DNA from 2 places in the Halomonas sp. DP4Y7-1 genome. Region 1 is predicted to be linked to the other one. Evidence: predicted binding sites of a transcription regulator. Region 1 holds the regulator's gene; the other holds the start of a gene.
What was found. The regulator FNR, encoded in region 1, switches genes on or off when oxygen is low (the NO sensors DNR and NnrR bind a similar motif). The targets are predictions, from matches to a motif close to TTGATNTANATCAA.
Positions count from the first base shown of each region.

Region 2: the regulator FNR is predicted to act here: its motif matches at 3,881-3,894, upstream of hemN (oxygen-independent coproporphyrinogen III oxidase).

Region 1 covers NZ_JAHVKS010000002.1:352,283-359,064, reverse strand. The annotation lists gene ttcA (tRNA 2-thiocytidine(32) synthetase TtcA) at 65-988, shown strand; gene fnr (fumarate/nitrate reduction transcriptional regulator Fnr) at 1,239-1,979, opposite strand; gene KUV72_RS05180 (sulfite exporter TauE/SafE family protein) at 2,138-2,824, opposite strand; gene ccoS (cbb3-type cytochrome oxidase assembly protein CcoS) at 2,834-3,073, opposite strand; gene KUV72_RS05170 (heavy metal translocating P-type ATPase) at 3,070-5,523, opposite strand; gene KUV72_RS05165 (FixH family protein) at 5,523-6,047, opposite strand; gene ccoG (cytochrome c oxidase accessory protein CcoG) at 6,047-6,782, opposite strand, start outside.
Region 2 covers NZ_JAHVKS010000008.1:148,519-155,300, forward strand. The annotation lists gene KUV72_RS15470 (adenosylcobalamin-dependent ribonucleoside-diphosphate reductase) at 55-2,166, opposite strand; gene hemN (oxygen-independent coproporphyrinogen III oxidase) at 2,401-3,786, opposite strand; gene KUV72_RS15480 (c-type cytochrome) at 4,204-4,521, shown strand; gene KUV72_RS15485 (Rrf2 family transcriptional regulator) at 5,703-6,164, shown strand; gene KUV72_RS15490 (hypothetical protein) at 6,246-6,782, shown strand, end outside.

The DNA.
Region 1 (6,782 bases):
GCCTGTGGCGGACGTGAGTGATAGACTAGCGGGTCTTCATTTTCAGCCGTGATGTGCCCTGCCCATGTCTGCTCAGCCCGCTTCCGCCTCCCTGTTTGATCCCCGTGTCCTCGACCGTCGTGATGCCGCGTCCCCGGCAGCTGACGACGAGCGCGCCCAGGCCAAGGCCAAGCGCGAGTTCAACAAGCTGCAGAAGCGTCTGCGGCGTCAGACCGGCAACGCCATCATCGATTACGGCATGATTCAGGAAGGCGACAAGGTCATGGTATGCCTGTCCGGCGGCAAGGACAGCTACACCATGCTCGAGATTCTTCGCAGCCTGCAGCGCAATGCGCCGGTGAACTTCTCCCTGGTGGCGGTCAACCTCGACCAGAAGCAGCCCGGCTTTCCCGAGCACGTGCTACCGGACTACCTGGACAGCATTGGCGTGGACTACCACATCCTCGAGCGTGACACCTACTCGGTGGTGAAGGAAAAGACCCCCGAGGGCAAGACCACCTGCGCGCTGTGCTCGCGACTGCGCCGAGGGTCGCTGTACGGTTTTGCGGAAGAGATCGGTGCGACCAAGATTGCCCTGGGACACCACCGCGAGGATATTCTCGAGACGCTGTTCCTCAACATGTTCTTCGGGGGAAGTCTCAAGGCCATGCCGCCCAAGCTGCTGTCCGATGATGGCAAGAACATTGTCATCCGGCCGCTGGCGTACTGCCGCGAGGCGGACATCCAGGCCTACAGCGATGCCATGGCCTTTCCGATCATTCCCTGCAACCTCTGCGGTTCGCAGCCCAACCTGCAGCGCCAGGTGGTGAAGGAAATGCTGGCAGAGTGGGAGGCCAAGCACCCAGGGCGCCTGGAGAGCATGTTCAAGGCCGTGACCAACGTGGCACCCTCGCAGCTGGCAGACCGCGAGCTGTTCGACTTTGAAGGTCTGGAGGCCGTGCAGGCGCATCGCCAGGCTCGGCGTATTGATATCGTTGACGCCGACTAAGCTCGCCTGAACAAGCCTTGCTGAAAAGGCACTGCTGAAGCGCGAAGCGAGCTAGGGCCACATCACGCAGTGGCCCTCTTCAATGCCTGAACGCTCGTCCCGATAAGATAGCAAGAGGCCGCATCCTGGGATGCGGCCTCTCTTGTTGATGGAGTCGGTATATCGTCGCCCTACCTAGGGGGGCTGGGCTCGTGGCGTGGCACGACGTCTATCGGTCGCTGTCGGCCCCAGGCCCTGTCAGCGCCGCGGATCAGCTGGCGTCGGTGTCAGCCAGGTTCGACAGTGAGGCGAGGTCCAGGATATTGACCTCCCGTCCAGAGACCGCCACTAGGTCCTGCTGTTGAAAGCGCCCCAGAATGCGGCTGACCGTTTCGACGGCTAGTCCCAGGTGGTTGCCGATATCTGCCCGGGACATGGACAGGCGGAAGCTGAACGGCGAGTAGCCGCGGCGGCGGAAACGGTCCGACAGTCCGAGGAAGAAGCAGGCCAGTCGTTGGTCAGCGGTCTTGCGCGACAGCAGCTGCATCATGCGTCGATCTTCGCGCAGCTCCTTGCTGAGGGTGCGGAACAGTTGCGCGCGTAGTTCCGGCAGCGTCTGGGTCAGGGCGTCAAGGCGATCGAAGGGAATCTCGCATACGGTCGTGGTCTCGAGTGCCACCACGCTGCCGGGATATCTGCCATCGTCGATGCCGTCCAGGCCGACCAGCTCACTGGGCAAGAAGAAGTTGGTCAACTGCGCTTCGCCACTACCTTCGGTGGTGATCTGCTTGAGGCTGCCGGAGCGAACCGCGAAGACGCTGGTGAAGCGATCTCCCTGCTCGACCAGGCGAGTGCCCTTCTTGATCGGAGGATGACGGCGGATAATGGAATCGAAGCGCTCGAGGTCAGCGGTCTCCAGCGACAACGGAAGGCACAGGGAGCTCAAGCTGCAGGACTCGCAACGAGTCTCATGTAGCATGGGGCGCCGTCGATCTTGGGCCGATGGACTCATTCGCAGCTCCTGTGGGTCTGGGGTTCATGATGAGCAAAGCATGTAGGAAACTGGCTTTCCCTTGCTGCATGCTATTGTCGCTATTCTACACACAGATATTAGGCCAAAGGTGCATATACCTCTTTTGCCTCAATAATCTGGCGGCGATATGATAATCGTCAATTTCCTACAATTTGTAGGATATTCCACACAGCTAAACCGACAATCATGCCCGCTGCCATAAATCGTGTGGCAGAGTGTGCCAGCAAACTCTGCAGCTGACGCGCAGCAATCCCTGTTGTCACCAGTGCCGGTAGCGTCCCCAGGCCAAAGCAGAGCATGAGTAGTGCTCCACGGGCAGGGTCTGCGATGGCCATGCTCCATGCCAGCATGGAATACACCAGGCCACAGGGCAGCCAGCCCCAGATGGCCCCGAGTGCAACCGCCTGAGGTAGCTTGACCACTGGCAACAGGCGACGTCCTGCTGGCTCCAGGTACCTCCACAGGCGCTGGCCCAATGCCTCCAGCCAGCGTAGCCCTTTCCACAGGTTGGCAATGTAAAGCGCCATCGTGATCAGCATCAGGCTGGCAACCACCTGCAGCAGGTCCCGCATGCCCGGTGCCAGCGCCACCACAGAGCCTAGGCTTGCGACCATAGCGCCTGCCAGGCAGTAGCTGAACAGACGTCCCGAGTTGTAGCCAAGTAGTAAAATTCCTACACGAACAGGGTGGCGCATGCTCGGGGGAATGGCAAAGGTCAGGGCGCTCATTATACCGCCGCACATGCCGATGCAATGTGCTCCGCCAAGCAGCCCGAAGACAAAAGCCGCCATCGCGGGCGGCAGGTCTAGACCTACTGGGTTCATGCGTTCTGCTCAGGATCCAGGGGGTGGCGTGGAATCATGTTCGTCGGCTGTTGTGTCATCGACCGGTGTCTCTTTTGCCGGCTTTCTGGATGGGTTCGATGTCGGCGGGTCTTCGTCCTCGAACAGGATGCGATAGGCAGGACCCTCCAGATCGTCGAATTGATCGTTGCGGACCGCCCAGAAAAACGCCCATACCGCCAGACTCAACAGGATCAGCGACAGCGGTATCAACAGATAGAGAATGTTCATTGAGCATGCGCCGCTACGGCAAGACGTGAGGGTGATGGCGGCGCCGCGCGTCTCAGGCGAAGGGCATTGCCTATGACCAGCAGCGAGCTGATCGACATGCCGATGGCGGCGAGCCACGGAGGCACGAAGCCCAACGCGGCGGCGGGCAGCGCGACGACGTTGTAGAGCACTGACCAGGCGAGGTTCTGGCGAATGATGCGGCGCGTCTGGCGTGCGCTATGGATAGCCTGGACGATACGCTCCAGCGGCTCGCCGAGCAAGATCAGGTCGGCGCGAGTGCGGGTCAGGTCACTGGCGCCAGCAACGGCAATGGCGAGATCCGCCCCGGCCAGAACGGGCACATCGTTGATGCCATCTCCCACCATGGCAACGACCTCTCCCGCTTGCTGACGCTTGCGGACCAATGTGAGCTTGTCCTCGGGACTGGCATTGCCGTGCCACTGCGCTACCCCCAGCTGATCGGCCAGTGGCTGAACGTTGCCGGGGCGATCGCCGGACAGGATCTCGATCTCGATACCCGCGTCGCGGATAGCCGCAAGGGTCATGGCGGCGTCTGTGCGGGGCTGGTCGTGTAGCTGGAACCAGGCGACAGCCTGCCCCTCGCATGCCAGCAGCAGCCACAGGCCGTCGCCTGGTACGTCGAGGGGGTGCTGGCTGGCCAGGGCAAAGTCCGGGCGCCCAAGGCGCCAACACTGCCCAGCCACGTAACCTTCCACGCCCTGACCGGGCACGTTGCGAATGTCGCTGGCCGTGACTCGGGCGTCGCGCCAGGGCCGGAAGGCATGGGCGACCGGGTGCTCCGAGCCGACTTCCAACGCAGCGGCCAGCTGACGAGGGTCGATGCCTGCAAGGCAGTCTGCCGTGAGGCGTCGGTGCTCGGCCAGGCGCAGCTGACCTCGAGTCAAGGTGCCGGTCTTGTCAAAGATGATGCGGTCGAGGCGGGCCAGGGTTTCCAGCGCATCGGCGCGAGCGACCAGCACGCCGGCGCGACGCAGACGCCCGTGGGCGACGGTCAAGGCGGTAGGCGTGGCCAGTGCCAAGGCGCAGGGACAGGTGACGACAAGTACCGACAGGGTGACCCACAGGCTGCGACTGGGGTCGATCCACCACCAGGCCATGGCGACCAGCGTGGTGATGATCAGCAGATTCAGGACAAAGCGGTGAGACACCTGCTCTGCCACCTTGGCGATACGCGGGCGATGGGCAAAGGCTCGGTCGGTAAGGTCGAGGATGCCCGCTGCGCGGGTCGCGTCCCCGACACGCAGGACGTCGAGCTCCACCGGGCTGTCGATGCATAGCGTGCCAGCGTGAACGATATCGCCCTGTCGTCGTAGTGAGGGCAGCGACTCACCGGTCAGCAGCGATTCGTCGATCTGTGCCACGCCTGATGTCAGGACACCGTCAGCCGGAATCAGTGAGCCAGGACTGACGCGCACGCGATCACCCGGTTCGAGCTTGCTGGCGGGAATGACTCGTTCGTCGCCATTGGCCTCGACGCGCACTGCAGCGCTGGGCAAGGCGCTGGCCAGAACGTTGCCCTGGCGCCCGTAGTGGGCGCGGGCGCGGGATTCCAGATAGCGACCGAACAGCAGGAAGAAGGTGAACATGCTGACCGAATCGAAGTAGCGATCTCCCGATTGGCTGACCACCGACCAGCAGCTCGCCAGGTAGGCGCCACCGATGGCCAGGGAGACGGGTACATCCATGCCGAGTATGCGCGAGCGTACGTCCCGCAAGGCGCCAAGGAAGAACGGTTGAGCGGCATACAGCACGACAGGCGTCGTCAGCGCCAGTGATAGCCAGGCAAACAGCTGGTCGAAATCGGCGCTGAGGTCCCCGCTGTCAACGTAGTGGGGGATCGAGAACATCAGCACCTGCATCATGCCTACCGCTGCCACTATCAAGCGGCGAACCATCTGGCGCGACTGGTGCTTGAGACGCAGTTGAGCCTGATCGGGTTCGTAGGGTTGCGAGGGGTAACCGATGGCCGCCATCTCGGCAAGAATGCGTGACAGCGTCAGCTGGCTCGGGTCCCAGCTCACCTGCAGGCGATGTTGTGACAGATTGACGGCGCTGCTGGCCAGACCATCGAGAGCGTTCAGGCGATGCTCGATCAACCAGGCGCAGGCGGCGCAGGTGATGCCGTCCACCGCCAGGGTGGCGACCTGATGCCCGTCGCGCTGGCGCACGAATCGGGCTTGCAGGCCGGGGTCATCGAAGACCTGGTAGCGTTCGGCGTCCGCGGGCGTGGCCGAGGGACGCTCAGGCATGGCGGTGCGAAAGCGGTAGTAGCTATCGAGGCCACCGTCGACAATGGCGTGAGCCACGGCTTCGCATCCGGGACAGCACAGGGGGTGCGCTTGCTGATCGATGGTGATCGACCAGGGGGCTCCTGCTTCCACCGTGGCGCCGCAGTGGTAGCAGGACCGCGGAGTATCGGTAGCCGGCATCACAGACCTGGCGTCAGGTGAATGGTGCCGTCTCGCGGGAATTCGGCCTCGCCGGTCAAGCGCCATGCAGCATCATCGCCGCTGCCGTCGTCGATCCATGGCTGGAGCTGCAGGTACCAGCGGTAGCGAAGGTTGCGCTCCAGGGTGCCAACATATTGCCCATTACGGGTATGGCTCAGGGTCAGCAGGCGGTCGCGATCGCCATCGGTGGGAAACTTCAGCTCCAGCTGCAGGCGCTCGGGGCGCTCGTCGCCGAGCAGCTGGACGACCACGTCGCCGGTGGTGGCATCGATCCGTAGATCGGCTGCCAGCCCAAGGGCTTCGGCGCGCTGCTGCTTTTCCAGCTGAACATTGATCGCCAGCCCCTCCTTGTAATAGTCGTCCGGTACCGAGCCATCGAAATAGCGGATCGACAGCGCCAGGTAGACCATGCTGAAGGTGACCGAGGACAGCAGCAAAGCAATCAGAAACCAGGGCCAGAACTGCTTGTACCAGGGCGGCACCTGGGGATCGGACGAAGACATCAGGGGGTGACTCCTATGAATCGACTTTCGCGTTCCACCGCGACCGAGGGATCGTCTTCAGCGTGCAGGCGGACGCTGATGTCGGCGCTACGCTGTTCCATCAAAGCAGGATTTACGCTCAGCGTCATCACCAGCTGCCGGGACGCGTTGGCGGGTACCTCGAGTGACTCGGTATCGCTCTGCAGGCCCTCGATGCCGGTGACCTCGATCAGATAGCGGTGTGCCTGATTGTCGAGATTGCGCACGGTGATGGCATACGAGTTGGCAATACGCCCATCGCTCAGCGTCTGAAACAGCCGCGCCCGATCGCGCTCGACGTCGACGTCCAGCGGGGTGCGGTCGGCCAGGGTCCAGATAAACAGCCCGATCATCACCAGCAACGCCACCAGGTAGCCGATCAGGCGTGGCCTGAGCAAATGGGTCTTGTTGCCGTCAAGGGCATGCTCGGTGGTGTAGCGAACCAGACCCCGAGGGTAGCCCATCTTGTCCATGACGCTGTCGCAGGCATCAATGCAGGCGGCGCAGGTGATGCACTGATACTGCAAGCCATCGCGAATGTCGATGCCGGTAGGGCAGACCTGGACGCAGAGTTCGCAGTCAATGCAGTGGCCGAGTCCCTGCTCGGTGGGGTCGGCACTGCGCTTGCGGGGGCCACGGGGCTCGCCTCGATGATAATCGTAGGAGACGATCAGCGTATCGCGATCGAACATCACCGACTGGAAGCGGGCATAAGGA
Region 2 (6,782 bases), on a different contig from region 1:
AGACGCGGTGCCCACAGGCGCCGGCCACCACGCAACGACCTTTCGCCCCGGGCGTTACCACTTGCCATAGGTCCCCTCCTTCAAGGCGTCGTAGAGGTTGGCGGCATTGTGCTCCTCGCCGTCGTAGATCACCGTCTCGTCGCCCTTGAGTTCAAGGGTCTCGCCGTTCTCCAGCTCGAACACGTAGGTGGTGTTCTTGAGGTCATCCTCGCGCACCAGCACGCCCTGGAAGGCCTCCGGATTGAAGCGGAAGGTGGTACAGCCCTTGAGGCGGCTCTGGTAGGCGTCCAGATACAGGTCCTTGAACGCCTCGAAGGCAAAGTCGGTGGGCACGTTGACCGTCTTGGAGATCGCCGAGTCGACCCAGGCCTGGGCGGCGGCCTGCACCGCCACGTGCTGCTTGGGGGTCACCGCATCGGCGGTGATGAAGTAATCCGGCAGGTCGCTCTCTACCGCCTCGGCGTGCATGAAGTGACGATAGGCGGCCAGCTCGAAGGACACCACCTCGACCTGCTCCTTGGTCTTCTTGCCCGCCTGGATGACGTTACGGAAGTAGCGATGAGAGAACGACGGCTCGATACCGTTGGAGGCATTATTGCCCAGCGACAGGCTGATGGTGCCGGTGGGGGCAATCGAGGAGTGATGGGTGAAGCGCGCCCCATGCTCGGCCAGCTGCGCCACCAGTTCAGGCTCGACCTCGGCGATCTTCTGCATATAGCGGCTGTAGCGGGCATGCAGGATGCGGCCTGGCACCTTGTCGCCGGCCTCGTAACCATCGCGGCTCAATTCTGGACGTTCACGCAGCATCCTGGGGGTCAGTTCGAACTCCTGTTCGAGAATCGGCGCCATGCCCTTCTCGCGGGACAGCTCCAGCGCCTGCTTCCAGCCCTCCACGGCCAACACCCGACTGACTTCCTCGGTAAAGACCAGCGATTCGGCGCTGCCATAGGGCATCTTGAGCATGGTCATGGTCGATCCCAGTCCCAAAAAGCCCATGCCATGGCGGCGCTTGGCCTCGATCTCGCGACGCTGGCCGGACAGCGGCAGGCCGCTGATCTCGACCACGTTGTCGAGCATGCGGGTGAAAACCGCGACCACCTGGCGGTACTTGTCCCAGTCGAAGCGCGGCGCCTCACCAAACGGGTCGATCACGAAGCGAGTCAGGTTGATCGAGCCCAGCAGACAGGCCCCTTCCGGCGGCAACGGCTGCTCCCCACAGGGGTTAGTGGCGCGGATCTCTTCGCAGAACCAGTTGTTGTTCATGCGATTGACCTGGTCGATCAGGATGAAGCCAGGCTCGGCGTAGTCGTAGGTGGAACGCATGATGGTGTCCCACAGCTCGCGCGCCTTGATCACTTCGACCACGCGGCAGGCCACGCGCCCTTCGGCGTCCACCGTGTAGCCGTCCTCGATCAGCGGCCAGTCACGGTAGATCAGGTCCTTGTCCTCGATATCGCCCTTTTCGCCCGAGTGCAGGGGGAAGGCCAGCGGCCAGTCGGCGTCCTCTTTCACCGCCTCCATGAACTCGTCGGTGATCAGCAGGCTGAGGTTGAACTGGCGCAGTCGACCGGCTTCACGCTTGGCCTCGATAAACTCGCGAACATCGGGATGGCCAACGTCGAAGGTGCCCATCTGAGCGCCGCGGCGCCCCCCGGCGGAGGCCACGGTGAAACACATCTTGTCGTAGATATCCATGAACGCCAGGGGGCCATTGGTGCCGGCACCAGCACCGAACACGAAGGCTCCCTTGTGGCGCAGGGTGGAAAACTCGTAGCCGATGCCGCAGCCGGCCTTGAGGGTCATGCCGGCGTCCACCACGCTGTCGAGGATGTCGTGCATGGAGTCGCGGATGGTGCGGGACACGGTGCAGTTGATCAGGCTGACGGCGGGCTTGTAGCCCTCGGCGCCGGCGTTGGAGGTGATCCGGCCCGCCGGTACGGCACCGTTCTCCAAGGCCCAGCGAAACTTTGGCAACCAGGTGTCAGCGGCCTCGCCCTCTACAGCAGCCAGCGCCTTGGCCACGCGCTCCCAGGTGGCCTGGAGGTCGCTATCCACGGGCTGGCCGTGACGGTCCTTCAAGCGGTACTTGGCATCCCAGATATCATACGAGGGACCCTGCATGGGAACCTCCTGCGACAGGGCGGCGGCCTTGGCGGATGTGGTCATGAACACATGTCTCCGATGAAATTGCCGGCAAAGAAACGAGGTAACAAGGGCGTCGACGCGCGTTACGGCCAAGGTCGATCGCTCTACTAGATATAGTTAAATTTTTGGCCGTCGGCACAATATAAACGAAAAAACCGGACACGGAAGGCCCGGTTTTTAAATTGCCTTTGGCGCATAAACGGTCACGCCTGGACCGGCGAGGACCTGGCGGGGACGCCAACCGTCCGGCGCATCCTAGACGGTACGGGAGAAGCGCCCACTTTCCGCCACCAGGTAGGCGTCGAAGGCCATGGCCAGATTGCGCATCATCAGCCGGCCTGCCGGGCGCACCCTGAGTGCGTCCTGCTTGATCTCGATCAAGTCGTCCTCGCGCATCTCTTCCAGCTGGTTCAACGCCGCCGCGAAGTGCTGCTGAAAGTGGATACCATGACGATCTTCGAACTCGGCAAAGCGTACCTCGCCGTGGCACATCAGGGCAGTGATCAGCTCTGCGCGCAGCTGGTCCTCTTCGGTCAAGCGGTAACCACGCAGCACCGGCAGCCGCCCGGCCTCAAGGTGCTCGGCGTATTCGGCGGTGGTCTTGACGTTCTGGCTGTAGGCATCGCCCACCTTGCCGATGGACGTCACCCCCAGGCCGATCATGTCGCACTGGGCATGGGTCGAGTAGCCCTGGAAATTGCGCTGCAGGGTGCCATTCTCACGGGCCAGACTGAGCTCATCCTCGGGCAAGGCAAAGTGATCCATGCCGATATAGACGTAGCCCGCCTGGGTCAGCCGCTCGATGGTCAGCTCGAGCAGCTCGAGCTTGCGCCCAGGCGGTGGCATGTCCTCGTCACGGATCAGCCGCTGCGCCTTGAACAGCGACGGCAGGTGGGCGTAGCTGTAGGCGGCGATACGATCGGGCCTGAGCGCTACCACCTTGGCCAGCGTGGTATCGAAGCTGTCGCGGGTCTGCAGCGGCAGCCCGTAGATCAGATCCACCGACACCGAGGCGAAGCCCGCCTCTCTGGCGGCATCCATCAGCGCCGCTACCTGGGCCTCACTCTGCAACCGGTTCACCGCTTTCTGCACCAGGGGGTCGAAGTCCTGAATGCCGAAGCTCAACCGATTGAAGCCCATGGCCCGCAATTCATGTATCTGCTGGGGCGTTACCGTGCGCGGGTCCACTTCCAGCGAAAATTCACGACGGGACATTGGGGCGAAGGAAAAGTGTTGCGCCAGGCTGTCGATCAGCCCAGCCAACTGAGCGTTAGTCAGAAAGGTGGGGGTCCCACCGCCCAGGTGCAGCTGAGCCAGTTCACGCTGGCCATCGAACAGTTCGGCCTGCAGGGCGATCTCGCGCTTGAGCAGGCCCAGATATTCGGCGGCACGCTCGCGATTGTGGGTAATGATCTTGGAGCAGGCGCAGTAGTAGCAGAGGCTTTCGCAGAAGGGCACGTGCACGTACACCGAGAGCGGCTTTGGCGTTCCTTGCTGGCTGCGTTGTACCGCCTGTCGGTAGTCATCGACACCGAAGCCCGCATGGAAATTTGGCGCGGTGGGGTAGGAAGTGTAGCGCGGGCCGGGGCGATCATACTTTTCGACCAGGCTGCGCTGAAACGGCAATACATCGGATGACATCGACAAGGCCTCTCATGACACGACCGCCCGACGGCGGCATCTGTCGGCATTGTCTCACGTCATCTCGGCTTGGCTCCGATAGACGAAGCCAGACATGATCTGCATCAAATCAGTACCAGGACGTCATCCCCAGGCAGGTCGGTCTCTGGTGCTAGCGCATGACGGCCGCCACCGCAATGATGCCTGTCTGATTCCCTTGATCCCCATCAAGCATAGTGCGTAGCGACTACCTCTCCCTAGCGAAAGTTGACCAGCGTCATAGGGTATTGTCGCTGAGCGCTCCAATACTCGAGAGTCCCAAGGGTTGCCGGCAGCTCTGGCTTGCCGACACAACGACCCCGGACAGACTCGGCTGGCGGCGTGGCATGCCTTGCCCACGCTGCCCATCCGCAGACCCAATCCCGAGGAGCGCTCATCATGAAATGGTTCCCCCTGGCCGCGCTTGGCGCCGCCTGTCTGTTCAGTGTTACTGCCCAAGCCGCGGGCGACGCCGACGCCGGTGAAACCAAGGTCGGGGCCTGCGCCGCCTGCCATGGCACCGATGGCAAGGCCACTGGCCCCATCTATCCCAACCTGGCAGGACAGAATGCGCCCTACCTGGAAGGCGCGCTGAAGGCCTACCGCGACGGCCAGCGCAGCGGCGGCATGTCCGCCATCATGGCCCCCCAGGCGGCTGCACTGTCCGATCAAGACATCGCCGACATTGCCGCCTACTACTCCTCACTGACGCCCTGACAACAGGTCGCGACGCTGCTAGGCCACCCAGCGAAGCGTTCTCTCTAGCTTCCGGTGTCCTGCAGTACCGGCAACCCTCAGCCAGGTCGGGCTCTCGTGCCAGCACATGACGACCACCACCGCCATGATGCCTGCCTCACAATGGCGGCTATCACCCACGGCCTGCTGGCACATGGGTCTTTCGGGAGGCACGAGGCGGATAGCCATGCGGCGCAAGCCGCTGATGACCGTGTCGGGTGTCACAAAGAGACGTCATGACGCACGTAACATGCCCCCTGGCGCGTTATCTCCCCTGCTATGCCCGCGACGCTATGCTCACGACATGCTTCTGCGCCATTTATCAAGAGCCACGACTATCCAGACATACTTCAGCGAGATTTGCCCCATGGCGGCACGCCCGTCGATCCGCTTCCCAGGAGAGAGGCTTCCTTAAGCACTTTGCTAAAACACGCATTTCTGACCACACAATCATTGCTGGATATTCCAGAAAAATCATACATTTTTCTCGCTCTCGAGGTCCCTTCATCACATCCTGAAAATGTTACCTCGCCATCCCAATCTACCCCCTTTGATAGACACATTGCCGTCACGGTGGGTCAGTCAGATGTCGCGATTTAGTCATTTATCGACACCTAGGCGATGAAAAAAATAGTGACGCTTTACGCTGTATGGTAGTGAAATCCATCTGGAAAAGGCGAGACCACTGCGCCACAAGTGACTCATTCCCTTACCGACATCCCCCTTCGTACGGCGCCTCCAGCCCCTGCCTGTCCGGCTTTCTCTCTGCTCACTCGCTGATAGCCCAGTAGATTGGCCGGCCGAATAAAGTCTCAATCGTGGTAGCCACATCAGCAGACTTTCTTCCAAATACCCCGAACGAGGTATGAAAACTAAACCAATGCGGTCATCCGAACTCATTAATTCATGTTTCATCTATTTCAAGAAAAGTTCCATGCTACATTCAAATTATAGTGAGGTTTAGATGACATCAAAGATGATGAGAAATCTGCTCACGCTCGAGTAATTGATATAGGTCATGTGCTGTAGGTTTTTCCACACATTACTTCACTTTCATGCTCCATACCTGCGTTAGTATTGCCCTCCCCTGATAGAGTCGAACCCGATAAAGATCTTCCTCTATCGCTTTCTAACTGCCGCCCTAGGGCGCCGGGATACGACCCATGCACCTCACACGTTTTACTGACTACTCTCTTCGCGTTCTCATGTACTTGGCAGAATCAGGTAATGAGCGCACCACCATCGCCGAAATTGCCTCGCGATTTGAGGTATCTCGCAACCATCTGATGAAGGTGGTCCAGGAACTCAGTCGCCTGGGCTATGTGTCCGCCGTCAGAGGAAAGCACGGAGGGCTGTCGCTCAAGCGTCAACCCGCCAGCATCCACCTGGGCACATTGGTAAAGGATACGGAGCACAGCCTGGCCTTGGTCGAGTGCGATGGGGACGACAGCGCCTGCTACATGGCACCCATCTGTCGCTTCAAGCAGATCGCCAACGAGGCCTTGGCAGCGTTCCTGGAAGTACTCGACCGCTATACGCTGGATGACCTGATGACCACTGACTGCCGCCAGCGACTGCACGCCTTGAAGCTGATTTCGCTGACACCGGAAGCCGAGAGCGCCTGATCGCACCGGCTAAGGCCGGGACAGAGACGCCCGTGAGTGCTAGCCTCCTGAGCTCTGTCTCGAGCGCTGTCAGGAGCTGTCATGCCGTTTTTGCTGTCCCATGCCTTTTCCGTTCACCGGGGTATTCGCCGTGGTGCCAGTCGTCTGCTTGGCATGGCGATCCTGGTAGGCGCGCTGACCAGCTCCCAAGCCGTATTCGCCACCAGCTTCAATGTCGCCGACGGACAACGTCACCAACGCTGGCAGTCGCTGACCGCCTCTCTGGGTGGGGAGCGACATGTACGCGCCCTCGAAAACACCAGCTACAGCGATACGCTGCTCAGCATCAATGCCACGGCAGGGCACTGCGCCATCCATTGGCTTGAGCTGAGAAGCCGCCTGGGGGAACGTCAATCACGCAGTGAAGTGGTCAACCGCGTGCCCGTCGATATTCTGGTCGATGAGCAGACCGCCCAGACCGGGACGGCAGTGCTTTCTACGCAGCGGGGCGATGACGGTCTGTATGTCCACGTCGAAGATCTGGACATGCCACTGCTGGAGTCACGCCTGAGCACCGGCAGTACGTTGCATCTCCGGCTGCGCATGACCGAGAAGGAAAGTGACTATTGGTTTCTCAGT